2 regions of the Paenarthrobacter sp. JL.01a genome follow, and region 2 is predicted to be linked to the other one. Evidence: riboswitches for the same ligand, from Rfam matches in the RefSeq annotation. Region 2 holds a riboswitch; the other holds the start of a gene.
The links. A riboswitch is a leader RNA that binds a small molecule or an ion and turns the genes downstream of it on or off. The one in region 2 is predicted to bind S-adenosylmethionine.
Positions count from the first base shown of each region.

Region 1: linked by a shared signal. The riboswitch ahead of N5P29_RS13410 (aminotransferase class V-fold PLP-dependent enzyme) and the one ahead of N5P29_RS18365 (DUF1737 domain-containing protein) in region 2 are both predicted to bind S-adenosylmethionine.

Region 1 is NZ_CP104877.1:2,847,353-2,850,706, forward strand. Features, by position in the region: gene N5P29_RS13400 (ribosome small subunit-dependent GTPase A) at 1-662, shown strand, start outside; gene hisN (histidinol-phosphatase) at 717-1,541, shown strand; SAM riboswitch class IV at 1,713-1,826, shown strand; gene N5P29_RS13410 (aminotransferase class V-fold PLP-dependent enzyme) at 1,859-3,262, shown strand.
Region 2 is NZ_CP104877.1:3,872,145-3,875,498, forward strand. Features, by position in the region: gene N5P29_RS18355 (aromatic amino acid ammonia-lyase) at 1-417, opposite strand, end outside; gene N5P29_RS18360 (NtaA/DmoA family FMN-dependent monooxygenase) at 417-1,745, opposite strand; SAM riboswitch class IV at 1,921-2,034, shown strand; gene N5P29_RS18365 (DUF1737 domain-containing protein) at 2,048-2,308, shown strand; gene N5P29_RS18370 (rhodanese-like domain-containing protein) at 2,305-2,715, shown strand; gene N5P29_RS18375 (O-succinylhomoserine sulfhydrylase) at 2,718-3,354, shown strand, end outside.

The DNA of each region.
Region 1 (3,354 bases), 1.0 Mb from region 2:
ATGACGCCGGCATTGAGCCCTTGCTGTTGATCACCAAGGCCGACGTCAAGGATCCCACGGAGTTGCTGGCGAACTACCTCAGCCTCGATTTTCCCGTGATCATCAGCCGTACTGCCGATTCCGAGGCCAGCGGCATCGACGCCCGCTCCGATGACGGCCTCTCAGCCCGTTTGGAACGGGATGCCGTGTCCCAACTCCGCTCTTACCTGGGCGGGAAAGTGACGGTCATGCTTGGCCACTCCGGCGTGGGAAAGTCCACGATGGTCAACGCCCTGACCGGAGCTGAACGTGCCACCGGCGGCGTGAACGCAGTGACCGGCCGGGGCCGGCACACTTCGTCATCGGCCCTGGCCCTCAAGTTGGCCGATGCGCCCTCCGGGAGCTGGATCATTGACACCCCCGGCATCCGCTCCTTCGGCCTGGCCCACGTGGATCCTGATCGGATACTGCACTCCTTCCCGGATCTCGAGCCTGGCACCGAGACCTGTGACCGCGGCTGCAAGCATGACGCGACCGCCGTGAACTGCGGATTGGATGCTTGGGTCAACGACGGCCATGCCGGGCCTTCCGGTGTAGCGCGTCTGGCATCCCTGCGACGCCTCCTGGGCGCGGACCCTCGCCTGGAGGCCAAGGAAGCCAAAGAGCTGGGCACGGTTAACTGAGGGATATGCCTTAACGTCCCCACTGCTGCGGGCGTTTCAGGATAGTTTGGTGGCATGACCCAACCCGCTTCCACCTACAACGACGACCTGCGCCTTGCCCACGTCCTCGCCGATTCCGTCGACGCCCAGACCATGGATCGCTTCAAGGCCCTGGACCTGCAGATCGAAACCAAGCCCGACCTCACACCTGTCACCGATGCGGACAAGGCCGCTGAGGAAGCCATCCGCGGTCAGTTGTCGCGCTCGCGTCCCCGTGATGCGGTCCTTGGCGAAGAATTCGGCAGCAGCGGTCACGGCTCGCGACGTTGGATCATCGACCCCATAGACGGCACGAAGAACTTTGTCCGGGGTGTTCCCGTGTGGGCAACGCTGATTGCGCTGGTGGACGAAGGCGAACCCGTTGTAGGCGTGGTCAGCGCTCCCGCCTTGGGCAAGCGGTGGTGGGCAGCCAAGGACATGGGCGCCTACATGGGCCGGTCCCTGGCATCGGCAACGCGCCTGAAGGTGTCCAACGTTTCCCGCCTGGCCGACGCCTCCATGTCCTACTCCAGCCTCTCCGGCTGGAAGGAACGTGGAAACCTGGACGAGTTCCTGGGCCTCACCGAGGACCTCTGGCGCACCCGCGCCTACGGTGACTTTTGGTCCTATTGCATGGTGGCCGAAGGAGCTGTGGACATCGCCTGCGAGCCCGAACTGAATCTCTATGACATGGCCGCTCTTGTTCCCATCGTCACCGAGGCCGGGGGGCGCTTTACCTCCCTGGAAGGCGAAGACGGCCCGTTCGGCGGCAACGCCCTGGCCACGAATTCGATCCTCCACTCGGAGGTCCTGAAGCGCCTGAACCCCGGATTGGACGATCTCCTCCAGCCCCCGGCCTGAGTCCGGGCCACCTCCGGTTCATCGAATTTTCGACGGCGGCTGCCCCCCATTTGCGAGCAGCCGCCGCTTTTTATTCGCAAGAACGGGCAATTTTCAACCCGCGTAACAATCGGCTTAACAAAACTCTCCGGCTTTGGACCCTTTCACGGACGTGCCTTAGCCTTTTTTACAGGTCACGAGTGCCAGCGCTAAACCCCGGTTAGCTGGCCGGCAACCCTCCATTCGCGGTGGGGTGCCCCGGGTGACGACCCGGCCGGTCCGGAACGGATGCGGCAAGCGCGGATCCCCCTGAGGGGGTCCCTCTTGAGTGAGGTCCCATGAGCACTGTCACGTTCAACTCAAACATCGTTCCTTCCTTCATCGAAGACTCCCCCACAGCTGCCGCGGCCCGTCCGCTCGCTGCCGTCACGGGCGCGGAACTGCAGGCCCCGCTGATTCAGGGTGGCCACGTCCGCTATGCGAACCTCGACTATGGTGCATCGGCCCCAGCGTTGACGATCGTTTCCGCCTACCTCAACGAGGTCCTGCCTTACTACGCCAGCGTCCACCGCGGGGCGGGATTCGCCTCACAGATCAGCACCTCGGTGTATGAAAATTCGCGGAACATTGTCCGTGAGTTTGTTGGTGGACGTGCCGACGACTCCGTCATTTTCACCCGGAACACCACCGACTCGCTGAACCTGTTGGCCGGCTGCCTTCCCCAGGAGGACGGCCAGTTCGCTGGCGAGGTCCTGTACTTGGACATTGAGCATCACGCGAACCTGCTGCCTTGGCAGGGAGTCCCGCACCGCAGCGTCGTTGCGGAGTCCACCCTGGCCGGCACAGTAGCCAAAATCGAAGCTGAACTGGCCCAGGGCGGCGTCAGCCTGCTCGCAGTAACGGGCGCCTCGAACGTCACCGGTGAGATCCTGCCCATCGCCCAGCTGGCGTCCTTGGCGCACCAGTACGGGGCGAGGATCGTCGTGGATGCCGCCCAACTTGCTCCGCACCGCCGCGTCAACATCGCAGAAGCGGATGTCGACTACATCGTGTTCTCCGGCCACAAGCTCTACGCGCCGTTCGGTGCAGGAGTCGTTGTTGGTCGCCCGGACTGGCTCGACGCCGGCGTCCCGCACCTGGCAGGTGGCGGCGCTGTCCGTGAGGCCCGTCTGGATTCGGTCAGCTGGGCCACGGGTCCGGCCAGGCACGAAGGCGGCTCCCCCAATGTCCTCGGAGCGGCGACCCTCGCCCGAGCGACCCAGGTCCTCGCGACCCTGGACGAGGACGCCTGGCACGCTCACGAAGCCGGCATCCGCAGCTACCTGGTCGAGGGCCTTGAGGCCATCGACGGCGTAACGGTCCACCGGATCTTCAGCGATTCGGAGGACACCATCGGTGTGGTCAACTTCTCCGTTGAAGGATTCGACGCCGGGCTGGTCGCCGCCTATCTGGCCGCCGAGCACGGTGTGGGCCTCCGGGATGGCCGTTTCTGTGCCCACCCATTGCTCAAGCGACTGGGGCTGCCATCGGGTTCCCTGCGGGCAAGCTTCGGCGTCGGCTCCCGGTTGGAGGACGCCACCAGGCTGCTTGCGGGCATCCAGGAACTCAAGTGCAACGGTTTGGGCTGGGACTACGTGGTGGACGAAGGCCGCTGGGTACCTGCCAACGACCACCGCACCTACCCCGAGTGGGCGCCCAACACCCCGGGAACCGCGGGCGCAGCTCCCTGCACTGTCGACTAAAGAGCGCAGCGTCGGCCAACGGCGCAGCTGAGCAAGCGTAAATGCCGGACCGAGGGTAAATTCGTAGGGTATCTTTTGGCTACCCCGTGAAG
Region 2 (3,354 bases):
CTCGCCCGGGATGGCAGGAAAGACGCCGCGGTTGAGCAGTTCAGCATAGAAGGCCGCGGTTTCGGGACGGACGCCGGAGCCGCCCCGACTGAAGCCTATGAGGCGGGCAAGGATCACTGAGCGGGCGGCAGCCCGGTCCAAGTACGGGCCAACCCCACTGTTGTGATACCGGACCACCTGTACTTGATAAGCCAGCAGCGACTTCTCCTCCACGTCGGTGTCCCGACCGGATCCGAGCAAGGTGTTCAGGCCGTAAACCCGCTGGCCGGACGCGGCAGTCTCTTCCACGACTTCCCGGGATCGCCGGAGCAAATTCAACGCATCTTGGTTGAGTTCCACGTGAAACGTCGGATCAGCAGCCGCCTCCGCCACAAGCAGCGCGGAAACTGTCCCGGTTCCGATGCTGAAGGTCCCCACTAGAAATCCAAGAGATTCTGCCGGAAACCGCCGTTGCCGTAACTTGTCCTCAACAGGCCGCGCCGCCGCAGTTCAGGCGTGAGTTTGTCCAGAACTCCATGGACTGTAACCGGATCCACGAAACCGGAGAACAGGAACCCGTCGCCGCCCACAGCCGAGCCGGTTTCCTCCAGGTAGTCGGCGATTTCACCGACCGTGCCGATGATCGAGTCCCCCGCACCGCCGCTACGTGCCTGGAGGATCTCGCGCAACGTGGACCCGGGAGGGGCAGCCTTGGCGAAATGCTCCAGCGTGCCTTGGTTGCTGTTGGTGGTGAGCTCGGGGAGGGGCTGATCCAGGTCGAACTGCTTGAAGTCGATCACGGAAAGGTAGGAGATGGAGTTGAGCTGGCTGTCGATGTCGCGCTGCGTCAGCTCCCGACGCTGGGCCCGCAGTTCCTCTGCCTCCGCGGTGGAGCCCACCACGGTGGGCTTCAGCACGAAAAGTACCTTCACATCGTCGGGGTTCCTGCCGGCCTTCGCGGCCTCGGCGCGGATGGAATCGCGGTATGACTTCATACCCTCAACCCCGCGGGCCAACGCAATGGCAACATCCGCGTGGCCGCCGGCGAACGCCTTGCCTCGCGGCGAAGCCCCAGCCTGAACCAGGACAGGTTCCTCGGGCAAAGGGGCTGTGTTCAACGGACCCCGGACTTTGAAGAACTCGCCTTGATGGTTGATGGGGTGGACCTTGGTGTGGTCGGCGAACCTCCCGGCGTCCACATCCTCAAGCACGGCGCCAGGTTCCCAACTCCGCCAAAGCCGCCTGACGACGTCGACGAATTCCTCCGCCTTCTCATACCGGAGGTCGTGTTCGATCTGCTGGTCCAGGCCGTAGTTCTGTGCTGCGAGGTCGCTGCCCGAAGTGACCACGTTCCACCCGAGCTGCCCCTCTGAGAAGTGCTGCAACGTTGCCAGCAGCCGGGCCGCCGTGAAGGGAGGGTAGAAAGAGGCGCTGACGGTCGGCACAATTCCGAGGTGTTCGGTGGCGGAAAGCAGATACGGGACAAGCGCCAGGGGATCGTGCTTGGGCGCAAAGGAGGCATGGGCCAGGGAAACCTCGGCTGTGCCACCATAGGTGTCGGGGACGGTCAGGGAATCCTCGATGATGAACAGGTCCAGCCCGGACCGCTCAAAGGCCCGGACAGCCTCCTGGTAGAGGGCGGGCTTCTTCCAGTCATAGCCCAGGCTGTAGCCGGGAGTCCCCCAACCTTGGACCCCGAATCCGTGGCCCACGAACCATCCAAAATGAAGCATGGGCTTGAGTGTAGAACTGCTCTGTCCGCTCACCGCGACCTGATTTCACACGAAGTTACAGGGGGTCGTACTGCGTCAATTATGCTCCCGGGAGGTCACATTTGGGGCCTGTCTTCAGCGGCCCGCCCAGGGACCGATTACGCAACATGACGACGGCGGCGCTCTCCCCGAATGCGGCGAAGGCGCCTTGGATGTTACGTTCTTCTTGAGTAATGAGCACCAGCGTTAAGCCCTGACTTGCTGGTCGGCAACCCTCTCCCGCGGCGGGGTGCCTCAGGTGACTACTCGGCTTATTCGACACTTCGAACTGCAAGCGTGACTGAGGAGCACCACGAATGCCTGAACCCACTGAAGAAAAACTCGCGTATCGCCTGATCACCGGTCCCGACACCCGTGAATTCTGCGAACGCATCAGCAATGCCCTGGCCGAGGGCTACGTCCTGCACGGCAATCCCGCAGCAACCTTCAACGGCACCGACGTGATCGTCGCCCAGGCCGTGATCCTGCCTGCCGCCGTCGCCAGTTCCGACGCCGCAGTAGCAAGCGCCGTGGACGAGTTGGAAAACTACGAAGAATCATTCGAGGGCCACGCATGAGCTACGCAGGTGACCTGACCCCGCACGACGCGTGGGCCAAACTTGAACAAGGCGCCATCCTGGTGGATGTCCGCACTGAGGGCGAATGGGCCCATATCGGCATCCCCGACACCAAGGCCACCGAGAACGATCCCCTGTTCATCCAGTGGAACCTCGCCGGTGGCATCCCGAACTCCCGTTTCATCGAGGAGCTGCAGCAGCAGGCTCCCGAAGCCGACGGCGTGGAGCTGGTGTTCCTCTGCCGGTCGGGCCAGCGCTCAATCGCCGCCGCCATCGCCGCCACGCAGGCCGGATTCACCGCCTACAACGTGCTGGAAGGCTTTGAGGGTGAGCCGGACCGTTACGGCGAACGCACTGTAAACGGCTGGAAGAACCGCGGCCTGCCTACCAACTTGGGGAACGACTAAAAGTGACATTCAATCCTGACGCCGCCGGCTGGAGCCCTGACACCCAGGCCGTCCGCGGTGGACTTGACCGTACCAACTTCCAGGAAACGGCCGAGCCCGTTTTCCTCAACTCCGGCTTCGTGTACGAATCCGCTGCCGCCGCCGAACGCGCTTTCACCGGCGAGGACGAACGCTTCGTCTACTCCCGCTACGGCAACCCGAGCGTGGCCACCTTCCAGGAGCGGCTCCGTCTGCTTGAAGGAACCGAGGCGTGCTTTGCGACGGCGTCCGGCATGTCCGCTGTGTTCACCGCCTTGGGTGCCCTGCTGGCTGCCGGAGACCGCGTGGTTGCCGCCCGTTCCCTCTTTGGTTCGTGCTTCGTGATCCTTAACGAAATCCTGCCGCGCTGGGGCGTGGAGACCGTCTTTGTCGACGGACCGGACCTGGAGCAGTGGCGCGAGGCCCTCTCCGAGCCGACCACCGCCGTCTTCTTCGAATCGCCGTCCAACCCGATGCAGGAGATCGTCGACATCGCGGCCGTCAGCGAACTGGCGCATGCCGCCGGGGCGACCGTCGTCGTCGACAATGTCTTTGCCACTCCCCTGCTGCAGCGTTGCGGTGACCTTGGCGCCGACGTGATTGTCTACTCGGGAACCAAGC